DNA from 2 places in the Arthrobacter sp. zg-Y1143 genome. Region 1 is predicted to be linked to the other one. Evidence: riboswitches for the same ligand, from Rfam matches in the RefSeq annotation. Region 1 holds a riboswitch; the other holds the start of a gene.
The links. Region 1 has a riboswitch for cyclic di-AMP ahead of QNN98_RS08350 (C40 family peptidase). Riboswitches for the same ligand answer to the same signal wherever they lie in the genome.
Positions count from the first base shown of each region.

Region 1 (8,051 bases):
GGACACCGAAGGGGTTGCCCCGGAAGAGGTGCCCGCGGACGCCGTTACGGCCTCCGGTTCCGGCCTGGACCCCCACATCAGCCCTGAATACGCTCAGCTGCAGGTACCGCGGGTTGCCGCTGCACGCGGGCTCAGCGAAACGGAGGTACAGGAACTGGTAACCGAGGCTACCGAAGGGACGGATCTCCTGGGACGGGAGGGCGTGAACGTGTTGCTTTTGAACATTTCACTGGCGGAGCTGGACACTTAGTCCATGACGCGGGGACAACTAAGGGTATTTCTGGGGGCGGCGCCCGGCGTGGGGAAAACCTACGCCATGCTCGAAGAAGGGCACCGCCTCCACGGGGAGGGCCTCGACGTCGTTGTGGGCCTGGTGGAAACCCACGGCCGGGCCGGCACCGCAGCTTTGACCGCGGGGTTGGAAACCCTGCCTCGGATCAACGTGCCGCACCGCGGACTGGACCTGGCGGAAATGGACCTGGATGGCCTGCTGGCCAGGCGTCCCGGCTACGCGCTGGTGGACGAACTGGCGCACACCAACGCCCCCGGGCTGAGGCACCAGAAACGCTGGCAGGACGTTCAGTCGCTGCTCGACGCCGGCATCAACGTCCTGTCCACGGTGAACATCCAGCACATCGATTCACTCAACGACGTCATTGAGCAGATCACCGGCACCCTGCAGGCCGAAACGGTGCCAGATGCCGTGCTGCGCGAGGCGGACCAGGTGGAGCTGGTGGATCTCGCCCCGCAGTCCCTGCGGGGCCGGCTTTCCGAAGGATGCATTTATCCGGCCGAACGGGTGGACGCTGCCCTCTCCAACTATTTCCGGCTGGGGAACCTGACGGCACTGCGCGAGCTGGCCCTGCTGTGGCTGGCGGACGAAGTGGATTCGGCGTTGAACCGGTACCGGGCCGAGCACGGCATCAACCGTAAATGGGAGGCGCGGGAGCGGGTGGTGGTGGCCCTGACCGGCGGCCCCGAAGGGCACACCCTGCTGCGCCGCGGTGCACGGATTGCCGCCCGTTCCGCGGGCGGCAAGCTGCTTGCCGTGCACGTTTCCGGGAACGACGGGTTGAGCGGCCCGCAGCCCGGCGAGCTCGCGGCCCAGCGGGCGCTGGTGGAAAAGCTGGGCGGCAGTTTCCACCAGGTGGTGGGCAATGACATTCCGCAGGCCCTGGTGGACTTTGCCCGCGGGGTCAACGCCACGCAGCTGGTGATCGGCGTCAGCCGCCGGCCCCGGATTGCCGCCCTGCTGTCCGGTCCGGGGATCGGGGCGACGGTCATCCGCGAGTCGGGCGACATTGATGTGCACATGGTCTCGCATTCGGCCGCTGCCAGGACCCTGGTGCTGCCGCACCTGGGCAGCGCCCTCTCGATGCGCCGGCGCCTGCTGGGCTTCGCCTTCGCGCTGGTGGGCGGTCCGCTGCTCACCGCCGCCCTGGTGGCCGCCCAAAGCGCGGAAACCATTACCGGCGACGTCCTGAGCTACCAGCTGCTGGTGATCCTTGTGGCCCTGGTCGGCGGTATCTGGCCCGCATTGTTCGCCGCGCTGCTCTCGGGCCTCACCCTGGACTTCTTCTTCATCTCACCGCTCTACACCGTGACGGTGGCCACGCCGTCGCACATGCTGGCGCTGGGACTCTATGTGGTCAATGCGATGCTGGTCAGCTACGTGGTGGACGCTGCGGCGCGGCGCGCGCGCACCGCCCGGCGCTCCGCCTCGGAATCAGAGCTGCTCGCATCCGTGGCAGGCAGCGTGCTGCGCGGCGAGGACGCCCTGGCAGCACTGGTGGGACGCACCCGGGAGGCGTTCAATGTCAGCGCGGCCCGGCTGCGGGTGGACGGAGCGGATCTGTACTCCGACGGCGACTGGCCGGACAAGGCCGAACCCGAAGACCCTGCGTTCACCCGCCTGCCGGTAGGGGAGAACGGCTTCCTGGACCTCTGGGGCCGCGAACTGGCTGCCTCAGACCGCCGGCTGCTGGCGGTCATCACCGCGCAGCTGGAGGCAGCACTGGAGCACCGGGAACTGACCGAAACCGCGCGCGGCCTCGGCTCGCTGGCCGAAGCCGACAAGGTTCGCACGGCCCTGCTGGCCGCCGTCGGGCATGACCTGCGCCGGCCGCTGACCGCCGCCACTGCCGCCGTCACGGGCCTGCGCGCTACAGACGTCACCTGGTCCGAACAGGACCGGAACGAACTGCTGGCCACGGCGGAAGAGTCCCTTGCCTCGCTGTCCGGCCTGGTCACGAGCCTGCTGGACGTCAGCCGGCTCCAGGCCGGGGTGGTGGGCGTGAGCCTGGCACCGGTGGACGTGGCCGACGCGGTGCTGCCGGCACTGGAGGAGCTGGAACTGGGCCCCGCCGAAGTCGAGCTGGAAATTCCCTCCGTCCAGCGCACCGTCACAGCTGACCCGGTGCTGCTGCAGCGGGTGCTGGTGAACCTGCTGGCAAATGCAATGCGTTTCAGTCCGGAGGGCAGCAAGACGGTGCTGTCCGTCAGCGAGTTTGCCGGCCGGGTGGAAATCCGCGTCATAGACTCGGGTCCCGGTGTTCCCGAACAGCGGAAGGGGGAAATATTTGTTCCCTTCCAGCGGCTGGGGGACACGGATAACTCCACCGGACTGGGGCTTGGCCTGGCACTGGCAAAAGGATTTACGGAAGGAATGGGCGGAACACTGGAAACCGAAGACACCCCCGGCGGCGGGCTGACCATGGTCCTCTCGCTGCCGGCTGCAGCACGGGTTTCCATCCCGGGACGGTCCAATCGGGCGGTGGCGGGATGAAGATTCTGATAGCGGACGACGACGTCCAGATCCTGCGCGCCCTGCGCATCACCCTGGGCGCGTACGGGTACGAGGTAGTGACGGCTGAAAGCGGCAGCGCTGCCATCCGGAAGGCGGTGGACACGCATCCGGACCTGCTGGTCCTGGACCTGGGAATGCCCGGACTCAGCGGGATGGACGTTATTGAAGCGGTCCGCGGGTGGAGTGCGGTGCCCATCCTGGTGGTGTCAGGCCGGGTGGACCCGGCAGACAAAGTCCGCGCCCTGGACCTGGGGGCTGACGACTATGTGACCAAGCCGTTTTCCACCGAGGAGCTGCTGGCCCGGATCCGTGCCCTTTCCCGCCGGGTGCCGGCCGCCGCCGGGCCCAGCGAGATCACGTTCGGCGCGGTCCGCGTGGACCTGGCCGCCCGGCGGATCGCCCGCCTCAAGGACGGCGCCGACGTCCGGCTGACGCCTACCGAGTGGCGCTTCCTCTCCGAACTGCTGGCCCATCCCGGGATGCTGGTGACCCAGCAGACCCTGCTGCACAACGTGTGGGGTCCCGGAACAACGGACTCCGGCTACCTGCGCCTGTACATCGGCCAGCTGCGGCGGAAGCTGGAGGCCGATCCGGCCAGTCCCGCCCACCTGCTGACCGAACACGGCATGGGATACCGGTTTGTGCCCTGACGGCCCGCTCCGGTCCGCGGGATTCCACAAGGGCCGGGGCAGATAACGTCAAGGACACTTAACAACAGAGCGTCCGTTCCCGGGAAGGGAACGGACGCTTTGTTTGGTCAGCGGACTAACGCCTGCCGGCCGTGCGATAGGGCGGTGAAGCCTTATGCGCGGTAGAACACGGGGCCGGAGCCGACGTTGACGGACTGGACTACGGTCTGGTTGCCGTTCCAGCCGCTGTGGATGGCTTCGCCGTTGCCTACGTAGATGGCAATGTGGGCCAGGCCCATGCCGCCGTCGGCGTAGTAGACCATGTCGCCGGGCTCCGGGGTGGAGACCTGGGTGCCGTATGCCGCCAGCTGGGCGGGAGCAAGGTCGCCTACGGAGTGGCCGGCGGCGCGGAGCGCAACCTCAACCAGCACGGTGCAGTCCTGGGCTGCGCCCAGCTGCGAGTAGGCCGAGGCCAGCATGATGGCGTTGGTGCCGCCCACCGGTGCAGCGGCCGGAGACGGAGTCACGGAGGTGGCCTGCGTGCTGATCACACCGGTGTTGGCGGCAGCGGCCTGGACCGGAGCGGCGTAAGCCTCGGTGGAGTAGGACGCGGCAGCGTAGCTGAGCTCGGGGGCAGCAGCAGCGCCGTCACCGGACAAGGTCACAACGTCACCGGGGTAGATGACGGAGGCCATGGACAGGCCGTTGAGGGAGAGGATGTTCTCCAGGCTCGTACCGTAGGTGCTGGCGATGGCACCGAGGGTGTCACCGGCAACTACGGTGTGGGTGGAAGCGGCCGCCGGAGCGGCCACGGGAGCAGCCTCAACCACGGGGGCGGCAACCGGAGCAGCCGGAGCGGCCGGTGCCGTGGTCTGGGTGGGTGTGTAGTTGTCGTTGGCCACAACGCCGGCGGAGGCCGGTGCGGCCATACCGAGCATCAGGCCCGAACCTGCGGCGACAACGGCCGCGGTGCTGCCGATGGTCCGTCCGCGGGTAGCGGTGGCCAGTGAGATGGTGGACCATACGCCGGTGGTCTCGGCGCGGTGGCGTCCCTGGGACTTGTTGAAAGACATGTAGATAACCTCTCCCGATACCTGCGAGGTGAGCTGTCGGATGCGGATGGGAGTCACCCGGCCGACCGGACTGAATCCGGTTTGGCTTAACCCCAAGGATTCAAGGAACCCGTAATTGGTTCCCCCGCCTCTGCCGTGGTGGTGCGTTCTGTGGACCCCGGACCAGCGGCAGAGCTAGGTAACAAGCCCGGGGGAGCCGCATCAGAAAGCGGCATGCGTTCAACCATACGAGACGGTTACGGTTGGATAACCATTTAGTGATCAGCTTCTCTGGAGGGTGTGAGTGGCGCCGCTGTGTGCTAGGCGCAGGAAATTACTTTGCTCCTGTTTAGTCACTCTGGCACCGGAAATTCCGGGCCGTTCAGTCTCGGTCCGGCTGCTGCGGGGCCGCATCCGGGTGGCGGTGGGCCCGGGAAGTGATACATGTGTGGTTCCTGATGCCCCTGATGGCTTTTCCACTACCCCGCAGTCCTGTGGCCTTCGTCGCTTTTTCCTTCCGCAGCAGCCCGGGCGCCCGTGTCCGCGCGTAAGATCGTTAGGTCGCCTTCCAATCGGTGGCGGCGCGTATCGGAGAAAACAGGAGAACGCAGTGGCTGGCAGCGGTCAGAAATTATGGACCAAGGGATTTGTGCTGGCGATCATCACCAATCTGTTCCTCTCAATGGTGTTCTACCTGCTGATGACCAGCATGGCCCTGTATGCCGTTGAGGAATTCACGGCCTCGGACAGCGCCGGCGGCTTCGCATCCGGTTCCTTTGTTATCGGCGCCCTGCTGGCCCGGGTTTTCGCGGGCAAGTTCCTCGACTTTGTCGGACGGCGCCGGCTGCTGATTGTCAGCCTGGCCGTCTTCGTTGTGGCCGCACTCCTGTACATCCCGGCGGACAGCCTGGCCCTGCTGCTTACCGTGCGGATCATCCACGGTGCAGCGTTCGGCGCGGCCAGCACGAGCCTTTCCGCGTCCGTGATGGGGCTAATCCCGATCAACCGGCGCGGGGAAGGCACCGGCTACTTCGGCATTTCGACCACACTGGCCACCGCCGTCGGGCCGTTCCTCGCCGTCATGCTGGTGGATTCGGTGAGCTACCGCGCCCTCTTCCTGGTCACCACCGCCTGCGCCGCGGTCGCACTTGTCCTGTCCCTGGTGCTGCGCCTGCCCGAGCGCACGCCCACGCCGGAGGAACAGAAGAACAAGTGGCGGATGCACCTGACGGACATCATTGATCCCGGAGCCTTGTCCATTGCCTCCGTAATGTTCATAGCCGGCGCCGCCTACGCGGGGGTCCTGTCCTTCCTGAACTCCTACGCCCAGTCCGAGGGCCTGGTCCTAGGTGCCAGCCTCTTCTTTGTGGTCTATGCCGCGGTGGTGCTGGTGTCCCGGCTCTTTGTGGGACGCATCCAGGACCGCCACGGCGACAATGCCGTGATTTACCCGACTCTGGTGTCCTTCGCCGCCGGCCTGGCCCTGCTTGCCTACGCACCCAACAACGCCGTGCTGGCCGTGGCCGGGATCTTCCTGGGCTTCGGATTCGGCGCCCTGATGCCGTGCGCCCAGGCGATCGCCGTCAGCATGGCACCGGCGCACCGGATCGGTCTGGCCACCTCCACGTTCTTCATCCTCATGGACGCAGGCATTGGCGTGGGGCCGCTGCTGCTGGGCATGCTCCTGCCGGTTACCGGGTACCACGGAATGTACTGGGTGCTGGCCGCCGTCGTGCTGGCATCCACCGTGCTGTACCACTTTGTGCACGGCCGCAAGAATGTCCGCCCCGGCACACCGGTGGATCCCAAGCTGGGCGTTCCTGCCGCCTGACACGGTAACCTCGTGGATCAAAGGTCCTTAGAGGGGAAGCAGGCCCATGGCACGTGAGGAAACCACCCTGACCGTTCCCGGTCCGGAAGGGGAGCGGCAGGTCCGCATCTCCAGTCCGGGGCGGGTGCTCTGGCCCAAGCCGGGCATCACCAAACTCGACCTGGCCCGTTACATGGCCGAGGTGGGCGAGGCCTTCATCCGCGCCAACGGCGACCGGCCGGTGTCGCTGGAACGCTTTCCGGAAGGCATCGGCGGCGAAGTCTTCTTCTCCAAGAACCCGCCGCGCGGCATGCCGGACTGGATGCGAGGGGTCACCGTGAAGTACCCCAGCGCCCGGTCCCATCCGCAGGTGGTGCTGGACGAGCCGGCCGCCGCCGTCTGGGCCGTGCAGATGAACACCGTGGTGTTCCATCCGTGGCCGTCCCGGGCGGAAGACACGGACAACCCGGACCAGCTGCGCATAGACCTGGACCCGCAGCCGGGAACCGATTTCAACGACGCCGTCCGCCCGGCCCAAGAGCTGCGCACCATCCTGGCCGAGGCCGGCCTGGAGGCATTCATCAAGACCTCGGGCAACCGCGGCATCCACCTCTTCGCCCCGATCCGGCCCGAGCATGAGTTCCTGGAGGTGCGGCACGCGGTAATCGCCGCGGCCCGGGAGGTGGAGCGCCGGATGCCGGAGCAGGTGACGACGGCGTGGTGGAAGGAGGAGCGCGGAGAGCGCGTTTTCGTGGACTTCAACCAGGCCAACCGGGACCGCACCATGGCAGGTGCCTACAGTCCGCGGGCCTTGCCGGATGCACCGGTTTCCTGCCCGATTACCTGGGACGAACTGGAGCACGTGCATCCGGCGGACTTCACCATCGCCACCATTCCGGAACGGCTGCGCACGGTAGGGGACCCGTGGGCGGACATGTACCGGAACCCGGGATCCATCGACGTCCTGCTCCAATGGTGGGAACGGGATGTGTCCAACGGGCTGGGCGAGCTGCCGTTCCCGCCGGACTATCCCAAAATGCCCGGTGAGCCGCCCCGGGTGCAGCCCAGCCGGGCACGCCGGAAGGATTAGCTGCAGTACGGGGACTAAAACCGGCAGACGGTCCTGATACCGCTAGGCCTTCTGCACCGTAATGGACCATTCTGCCGGCCCGGTCTTGGCGAAGTCCGTAACCGGGTAGCCGCTTTCCGCCGCCCAGCGGGGGATGGCATCCGTAGCCTGCGTGCAGTCGAAGTTGATCACGAGTTCGTCTCCGGTGTTCAGCGTCTTCATAGCCTCTTTTGCTTCCACGAGCGGGAAGGGGCAGACGGATCCGTTGGTTTCCAGGGTGACCTGAGCCATTGTGGTGTTCCTTTTCTTCTTGCGGGGGTGGGGTTAGACGCCGGCGGGCACGCGGGCCGGAGCAGGCGCCGAGCGGCGGTTGAGGATGGTCAGCTTCGCGGCCAGGCCGGTGCCGAGGATCATAAAGACCAGGGCCGTCCAGCCCTGGAAGCTGAACTGCGCGGTCTGCACCATGGCGTTTCCGATGGTGCACCCGCCGGCCAGCGCGGCACCGATGCCCATCAGGGCACCACCGCCCAAGCTCTTGAGGACGGTGGCGGCGTCGGGCACGCGGACCCGGAACTCGCCGCTGCCCTTGGCCGCAATGTAGGAGCCAAGCAGGATGCCGATCACCAGGAACACACCCCAGTCCACCAGTTCCGGATCACCGGTGACCAGGTAGCCCACCAGCTTG
Region 1 is NZ_JASKLW010000005.1:374,057-382,107, forward strand. Features, by position in the region: gene kdpC (potassium-transporting ATPase subunit KdpC) at 1-250, shown strand, start outside; gene QNN98_RS08340 (ATP-binding protein) at 254-2,785, shown strand; gene QNN98_RS08345 (response regulator) at 2,782-3,456, shown strand; gene QNN98_RS08350 (C40 family peptidase) at 3,609-4,508, opposite strand; cyclic di-AMP (ydaO/yuaA leader) riboswitch at 4,513-4,662, opposite strand; gene QNN98_RS08355 (MFS transporter) at 5,098-6,318, shown strand; gene ligD (non-homologous end-joining DNA ligase) at 6,365-7,387, shown strand; gene QNN98_RS08365 (sulfurtransferase TusA family protein) at 7,430-7,657, opposite strand; gene QNN98_RS08370 (YeeE/YedE family protein) at 7,691-8,051, opposite strand, start outside.

Region 2 (8,051 bases), on a different contig from region 1:
TGTGCCAACGTCCTGTCGCCCTTCGTATTGTTGCAGCGCAGGCAGCATGCAACCAGGTTCTCCCAGCTGTCATCGCCGCCGCGTGAACGGGGAACAACATGGTCCACCGTGGCTGCCGCCTTTCCGCAGTACGCGCATTCGTGGTTATCCCGGCGCAGCACGCCCCGACGGGTGGCAACGGTGCCCTCCCGGTACGGGACCCGGACGTACCGGTGGAGCAGGATAACCGAGGGTCTGGGGAGGATTTCAGAGGGCCCGACTACCGGCTCGCCGCTCTCCGCCACCACACTCGCTTTCCCGCTCAGGACCAGCACCAGCGCGCGGCGGAAGGTGATCACGGCCAGCGGTTCATATCCAGCATTCAGAACGAGAGTGCGCATGCACATACCTCTTCGTCGGCCGTCCATGAGCCAGTGAATACTAGACACCGGCACACTTACGGCACATCGGATTGTCTATGCAAGAGTATGACGGGAATGCAGTCTTGGCCATTTCCGGGGCCGAAACCTTGCCCTGGGCGCTGGCGCCTTCTTCCCGTCCCCGGGGACGGACCCGGGGACGGACCCGGACGGTTAACGGCAAAAGCTCCCCCCGAAGGAGGAGCTTTTGGCCGGAGAGAAAAGCCGTTATCCGCCTACGCGGATGTAGACGCCGCCCGAGCCGAGTTCTGCCGGTGCCACAACGGTGCTGTTGCCGTTGAAGCCGCCGTGCACGGCTTGGCCACCGCCTACGTATACGGCAATGTGGGCCAGGCCCATGCCGCCGTCGGCGTAGTAGATCAAGTCACCGGGCATGGCCTCGGCTGCGCTGACCGTCCGTCCAAGGGACAGGTAGCCGGCAGGCCATCCGTGGAAGTTGATCCCCGCAGCCGCCAGGGCATTGGTCACCAGCATGGTGCAGTCCTGGTTGACGCCCAGCTGGGCGTAAGCTGCTGCAGCAATGGTGGCGGCCAGCCCTGAGGGGCTGCCCTGCGGTGCCGGTGCGGCGGCGGTGTTGACCCCTGCCGCCGGAGCTGCGTTGGATGCCGGACGGGCAACCTGCGCAGCACCTGCGGCCGGCATTTCCTGAACCTGGAGAGCGGTCTGCGCCTCTTCCACCACAGGGGCTGCCGGAGCCGGCGCGGGAGTGGTGCCCGCAATGCCTTCGAACTCAAAGTGAAGTACAGCTTCTGCAGACACTTTGTCGAGCTTTGCTGCCGTGAGATCCAGGGTGCTCGTCTGGACATCCCGCAGGGGCTCCGTGCCGGAAGCATTGGCGGCCACACCGGTGGTGAGGACCAAGCCTGAGGCAGCTGCGATAACGGCAGCCTGGCGGCCAACCGTTCCTGCGTTTGCACTGACCGCACCTGCAAGGGCGTTCAGCGTGCTGGTGCGTTCAACCGGCGCCCGGTGGCGGGCGCGCTCAATTGTCGAGGTCATGATTGTTCTCGAAGACCAGGGCTTAGGAGACGCGGACGAAGCTGTAGCCGTGCAGGTCGGAGAGGCTGTGCAGACCGGTGTTCATACCGTTCAGACCGCCGCTGATGACCTGTCCGTTGCCCACGTAGATGGCGACGTGGGTAGCACTGATGACCAGGTCACCGGGAGCGGGGCTGCCAACAACGGTGCCGTACTGGAAGAACTGGCCGGGAGCCAGGTCGCCGACGGACTTGCCGACGGAGCGCAGGGCCTTCTCGACCATGGCGGTGCAATCCTGTGCCACGCCGATCTGGCTGTATGCCGAGGCCACGAGGCCGGCGGCCACATTGCCCGGAGCTACGGCGTCAGCGGCCGGTGCTGCGGGAGTGGAGGATGCGGTCTGTACTGCGCCGTTTGCAACAGGTGCGGCAACACGGGAAGCAGCGGCACGCTGGGTTGCTGCTGCCTGCTGGGTTGCTGCTGCCTGCTGGGCCTGGGCCTCAGCAGCTGCTGCGGCTGCGGCTTCTTCAGCTGCTACCTGTGCGCGGTATTCTTCGCCGGAGATGGAGCTGGGTGCTTCCATGACCGCAAGCTTTACGTCCGCGTCCGCATTAGCCTTGACTGTCCCGGCTACAACATTCAGCGGGGTGGATTCGAGTGCCTGGCGGTCCATGCTGACGGACGCTGCCTGTGCAGGGAGTCCTGCAGCCAGCACGAGGCCGGATGCTGCCACAACGACGGCGGCCTGACGGCCTACCATGCCTGCGTTGCTGCTGACTGCCTTGGAAAGTGCAGTAATCGGGTTGGTCTGAACGGTGGCTGCGCGACGGCGGCCATGAGCGTGTGATGACACAGGTTTGCCTCTCCCAATTGCCTACGAGGTGAGCTGTCGGATTCGGATGGGAGTCACCCGGTTGCCAGGCCTAAAGCCATTTGCAACTTAACCCCAAGGGCTTCTTGCGAAACCCGAAATTGGTTCCCCCGCCTCTGCCATGCGATTCTGCGAACGGACTTCAAACAGTGGCAGAGCTAGGCGATCTGTTCGAAGGTGCCCGATCTTTGGCCAATCGGGCACGAGGACGAGCGTACAGCAACATTTGCGCTATGTCACGTTCCGGTCACGAAATGATATTCGTGCGGTTACAACCAGTTCAGCGGGTCCACTACTTCACCGTTAACCATGACCTCGAAATGCAGGTGGCAACCCGTGGAAGAGCCCGTTGTTCCGCTTGCTCCCACCAGGTTTCCACGCTTGATTTCGCTGCCTACCGACACGGAAATGGCGGATAGGTGGTTATAGGTGGTTTCGACCCCGTTGCCGTGGTCAATGACAACGCGGTTGCCGCCGCCGTAGGGGTGCCAGCCGGCGAAGACCACTTTTCCGGAAGCAGCTGCGTTTACTGCGGTGCCGCAGGTGGCGGCGAAATCCTGGCCGTTATGCATTTCCCCGGTTTCGCCCGTAATGGGGCTGACGCGGTGGCCGAATCCCGATGTCTCCACCAGCGCGGAATCCAGCGGGGTGGACAGCGTGCCCTTAGCGGCCGCGGGGACCGTGTGGGACCCTGCTGCCACGCCGACGGAAGCCAGCTTGGCGTCCGGGTCATAGCTGCTGCTCAACCCGGCGCGGGCAAATCCGATGTTCGCGTTGGCATCCGCGGAAACCGGTGTGTCGGCCGAAACCGGCTGCGGCTGGACGGGATCGTCAGCGGCCGCGGAGGTGGGCAGCGCTGCGGTGAGGATCAGGCCTGATGTGGCGGCGGTGATGGCCACCTTTTGGGCGGCGCCACCCATGGACAGGGTTTTTGTTTCAACCCGCCTGCGCCCGGAGGGCGGGGAGCTGCGCCGGCGGGCGGGCGCAACAGGGGCAGCCGCACGGCGGCGCCCCGAAGCAGCATGCTTCGACAAGTGTTTCCCTCTCTTGGAACGCCTGCGAAGTTAGCTGTCGGATTCGAGTAGAGAAACTCGGCCCTCGGCTCACCGCCGGCACTGCGTGCTTCTATGCACGTTTTGCCGCCGGCCTCCGGAAGGCTTCACCCCAAGGCAGTTCTACTGCCGGAAATTGGGTCCTCCGCCCCTGCCTGACGAGTTTGGTGCTCCGGTCCGTTGGCAGGGCTCGGCGGACAGACCGGATAACGATGGTGTTTCAACGTCGGAATTCACTATAGGGTAAATGTCCCAAAAGTAACCATTCCGTTACCCGGCGTGTGCCACAAAAACGTGTGCGGCCACTTCTGCCGGCAATTCAAGCGCTCCTTCGATGCCGGGGACACGCACGGAAATATAGCCGCCTACGACTTCGGCGGTGATTTCCGCACCGGGGCGCAGCCCGGCTTCATCCAGCTGGGACAGCAGCTCCGGCTCCACCTGGATGGGTTCGGCCAGCCGCAGGAGGGTCAGCTTGGACCCTGTCTCTACGGCAGCCACGGCAGAGACCAGGTCATGCACGCCCTGGTGGAAGACCGGTGCCGGCTCTCCGCCGATGCCCTCGAGGCCTGGAATCGGATTGCCGTAAGGGGATTCCGTGGGATGTCCCAGCAGCTCATACAGCCGGCGCTCCACGCGCTCACTCATCACGTGTTCCCACCGGCAGGCCTCGTCGTGGACGTAGGCCCAGTCCAGGCCGATAACGTCCGAGAGCAGCCGCTCCGCGAGCCGGTGCTTGCGCATCACCTCGGTAGCGCGCCGGCGGCCCAGTTCCGTCAGTTCGAGCCGGCGGGTTCCCGCCACCACCACGAGGCCGTCACGCTCCATCCGGCCAACGGTCTGGGACACGGTGGGGCCTGAGTGCCTCAGCCGCTCGGCAATACGCGCCCGCAGCGCCACAATGTTCTCTTCTTCCAGCTCCAGGATGGTCCTGAGATACATCTCAGTTGTGTCAATGAGATCCGTCATGACGGGCCGCTCCTAGTAGAAGGCAAGAGGACAGCGGCAAAACGCGCTGCCCGGGTCTACGCCAACACGTTAGCCTACCGGCCGGACCCCCCGAAAATTGCGGGCTTCCCGCCACACATCCCTGTGGCGGCGGTCATAAACCGTCCGAAAGAAAGCGGTGCGGCAGAATGGAAATGCAGACGCGCTTTCCTTTCGACACGCTTGGAGCGACACAATGGGTGACACCGCCGCACTGAAGATTCCCGCTGAACTCCTCCCGCAGGACGGCCGCTTTGGTGCCGGGCCGTCCAAAGTACGTCCGGAACAGATGGCGGCGCTGGAACGTGCCGGCACCGGGCTTCTGGGCACCTCCCACCGCCAGGCACCCGTACGGAACCTCGTGGGCAGCATCCGCGAGGGACTGGCCGAGCTGTTCTCCGCTCCGGAGGGCTACGAGGTAGTTCTGGGCGTGGGCGGCTCCACTGCTTTCTGGGACGTCGCCGCTTTCGGCTTGGTTCAGGAGAAGGCCCAGCACCTGTCCTTCGGTGAGTTCGGCTCCAAGTTTGCGGCGGCTACCAATAAAGCGCCGTTCCTCTCGGCGTCGAGCATCATCACGGCTGAACCGGGCACCCGTCCGGAACCGGCGGCTGAAGCGGGGGTGGATGTCTATGCTTGGCCGCAGAACGAAACGTCCACCGGCGTTGCCGCTCCGGTGCGCCGGGTGGACGGTTCCGACGACGGCGCCCTGGTGCTGATCGACGCGACCTCGGCTGCCGGCGGCCTGGACGTGGACCTGGCGCAGTCCGATGTGTACTACTTCGCCCCCCAGAAGAACTTCGCGTCAGACGGCGGCTTGTGGCTGGGCGTGTTCTCCCCCGCTGCGCTGGAACGCTCCGCGCGGATCAATGCCGGAGACCGCTGGATCCCGGATTTCCTCAACCTGCAGACCGCCGTGGACAACTCGCGGCTGAACCAGACCTACAACACGCCGTCGTTGTCCACGCTGGTGACCCTCAACGCCCAGATTGACTGGCTGAACGGCAACGGCGGGCTGGCGTTCGCCGCCGGCCGCACCGCGGAATCTGCCGGACGGATCTATTCGTGGGCCGAACAGTCCGCCGTTGCCACCCCGTTCGTGGCCCGCCCGGAGGACCGTTCCAACGTTATTGCCACCATCGATTTCGCAGCGGACATCGACGCCGCCGCCATTGCCAAGACGCTGCGGGCCAACGGCGTCGTGGACGTGGAGCCTTACCGCAAGCTCGGCCGCAACCAGCTGCGCATTGCCACCTTTGTCGCCATTGAGCCCGACGACGTCAGCGCCCTCCTGGCGTGCATCGACTACGTGATCGCGAACTCCTGAGCCTGATTACTGCCAACATGGGCATGCACTGCCCGGAGGGCCCGGACGCTACGCGCTGTCCGGGTCCTGCGCTTTTTCCGGCGTATCTGTGGTCATGCTGAGCCGCCGGGGCAGGTTCCGGTCATAGTGGAACCGCATCCCGTAGGTCCGCCAGGCCCATACGAAACCGATGGCGGCTGCCAGCAGCCCCGAGGCTGCGGCCACACCGAGGCTCCAGCGGGGGCCGAACGAGTCCGAAACCCAGCCCACCACCGGCGCGCCCAGCGGTGTTCCGCCCATAAAGATGGCGAAATACAGCGCCATCACCCGCCCGCGCATGACCTGGGCGGTGGTGGTTTGAACATACGCATTGGCGCTCGTCATCAGGGTCAGTGCGGACAGGCCCACCGGGATCAGGCATAGACCGAACAAAATCAGGGTGGGCGCAGCTGCGGACAGGATGCAGGACAAGCCAAAGGCCCCTGCGGCTCCGAAGACAAAGCGCAGGCGCGGCCTGTCCCGCCGCGCGGAAAGCAAGGCGCCCGCGACGGAACCGATCGCCATCACCGAATTGAGGAGGCCGAACGTGCCCGCGTCCCGGCCGAACTCGGTACGTGCCATGGCAGCTATGTAAATGGCGAAATTCATGCCAAAGGTGCCCACGATGAAGATTGCCAGCATCACCATGATGAGGTCGGGCCGGTGCCTCACATAGGCCAGTCCTGCCCGGATGCGGCCCTTCCCCGGGGGCGCCTTGGGGAGTACGCGCAGTTCGCCGGCACGCATATTCAGCAGTGCGAGCACCATTGCGCCGAACGTCACGGCGTTCAGTACAAACACCAGCCCCGGCCCGACGGCGACGGTCAGGAGTCCGGCCACGGCGGGGCCGATCATCCGCGCCCCGTTAAAGGAGGCACTGTTCAGCGCCACGGCGTTGGGCAGATCCCGCTCGGAAACCACCTCGGAGACGAACGCCTGGCGCGCCGGTCCGTCCACCGCCGACACCACGCCCAGGGCCAGCGCAAATGCGTACACGTGCCACAGCTGCGCCTGGCCGGAAATCACCAGCAGGCCCAGGGCCAGACCCAGGGCACCCATGCTGATCTGCGTCATCAGCAGGACTTTGCGCCGGTTGTAGGAGTCGGCTATCAGCCCGGACCACGGGGCCAGGAGAAGCTGTGGCCCCAGCTGCAGCGCCATCACGATTCCCATGGCTGCGGCATCCTGGTTGGTGAGGATGTCGTAGACCAGCCAGTCCTGCGCGGTCCGCTGCATCCAGGTGCCGATATTGGAAACCAGTGCGCCGAAGAACCAGATCCGGTAGTTGAAGAGGCGGAGGGAGCGGAACATCAGCTCAGCGCCCCCTCAGGGATTGTTGAACCAGTTGCCGCAACCGCCACGGATTATTCGTCCTCCTGCGCGTCCGTCTCCTGATGATCCTGCGCGCCGGACTGCGCTGCATCGTCTTGGCGCGCGCTGTCTTCGGGAGCGTCGTCTTCGGGAGCGCCGTCCCGCGCTTGGCCATCCTTGTCCCGGGATTCGGCGTGGGCGTGCTGTTCGTCGTCAGCGTGTGTCTGTTCCCGGGCGGCCTGTTCGAGGGCCAACTGTTCCTGCTCGGCAGCAATGTCTTCCGGACGCAGCCGCTCCGACCAGGGCACCCACTCCGGAGCCAGCAGCGCATCCTCCGACGGAAGCAGTCCTACTTCACTGACCGTCACCTTCTTGCTGCGCGGCATCCGGGCAACAGTGGCGTACCACTGCCAGCCGCGGTAACCGGGACGCAGCGAGGTGAACCGGTGGGTCACCAGCCGTTCGCCGTCGGCCGCGGCGCCCGCGTACTCCCCAACTTCAGCCGGGGACGCAACTTCGAGCAGGCCTGCACGTGCTTCCGCCACCGCGGCAGCCAGCACGGCGTCGGGCTTCCCCGACCGCCGGGGCGCACGTTTACGGGCCGCCGGGTCGGAGGGCGTTTCGGAAGAGGGAGTTACGGGTGTCATTGTCACTTCAGCGCACGAACCTTATATATCCAAGTCATCGGCAACGGCACGCAGCACAGCGGCCACCTTGGTGGCATGCTTCTTTTCCGGGTAGCGGCCGCGGCGCAGTCCGTTGGAAATGCCATCGAGCAGTTTGATCAGGTCTTCCGTTATAACGGCCATGTCTTCGGCGTCCTTGCGCGTGGCCTTGGCAACCGACGGCGGTGCCTCCAAGATGCGGGCGGAGAGGGCCTGCGGTCCGCGCCGGCCGTCGGCTACACCGAACTCCATGCGCGTACCGGGCTTAACCTCGCTGACGCCGGCCGGCAGGGCCGAGGCATGGAGGAAGACTTCCTGTCCATCGTCCGTGGCCAGAAAACCAAAACCCTTGCCGGTGTCGAACCACTTGACCTTGCCGATAGGCACTTCGGTTACCTCGTTCTTAGTTCCGATTGCGGCAGGACA
Region 2 is NZ_JASKLW010000009.1:72,482-80,532, reverse strand. Features, by position in the region: gene QNN98_RS11005 (HNH endonuclease) at 1-380, opposite strand, end outside; gene QNN98_RS11000 (NlpC/P60 family protein) at 627-1,418, opposite strand; gene QNN98_RS10995 (NlpC/P60 family protein) at 1,441-2,250, opposite strand; cyclic di-AMP (ydaO/yuaA leader) riboswitch at 2,254-2,412, opposite strand; gene QNN98_RS10990 (M23 family metallopeptidase) at 2,538-3,302, opposite strand; cyclic di-AMP (ydaO/yuaA leader) riboswitch at 3,306-3,500, opposite strand; gene QNN98_RS10985 (iron-dependent transcriptional repressor DtxR) at 3,591-4,289, opposite strand; gene serC (phosphoserine transaminase) at 4,504-5,631, shown strand; gene QNN98_RS10975 (MFS transporter) at 5,680-6,960, opposite strand; gene QNN98_RS10970 (DUF3027 domain-containing protein) at 7,014-7,607, opposite strand; gene QNN98_RS10965 (cold-shock protein) at 7,629-8,012, opposite strand.
Region 2: it holds a riboswitch for cyclic di-AMP, as region 1 does, so the genes downstream of both, QNN98_RS10995 (NlpC/P60 family protein) here and QNN98_RS08350 (C40 family peptidase) in region 1, are expected to answer to the same signal.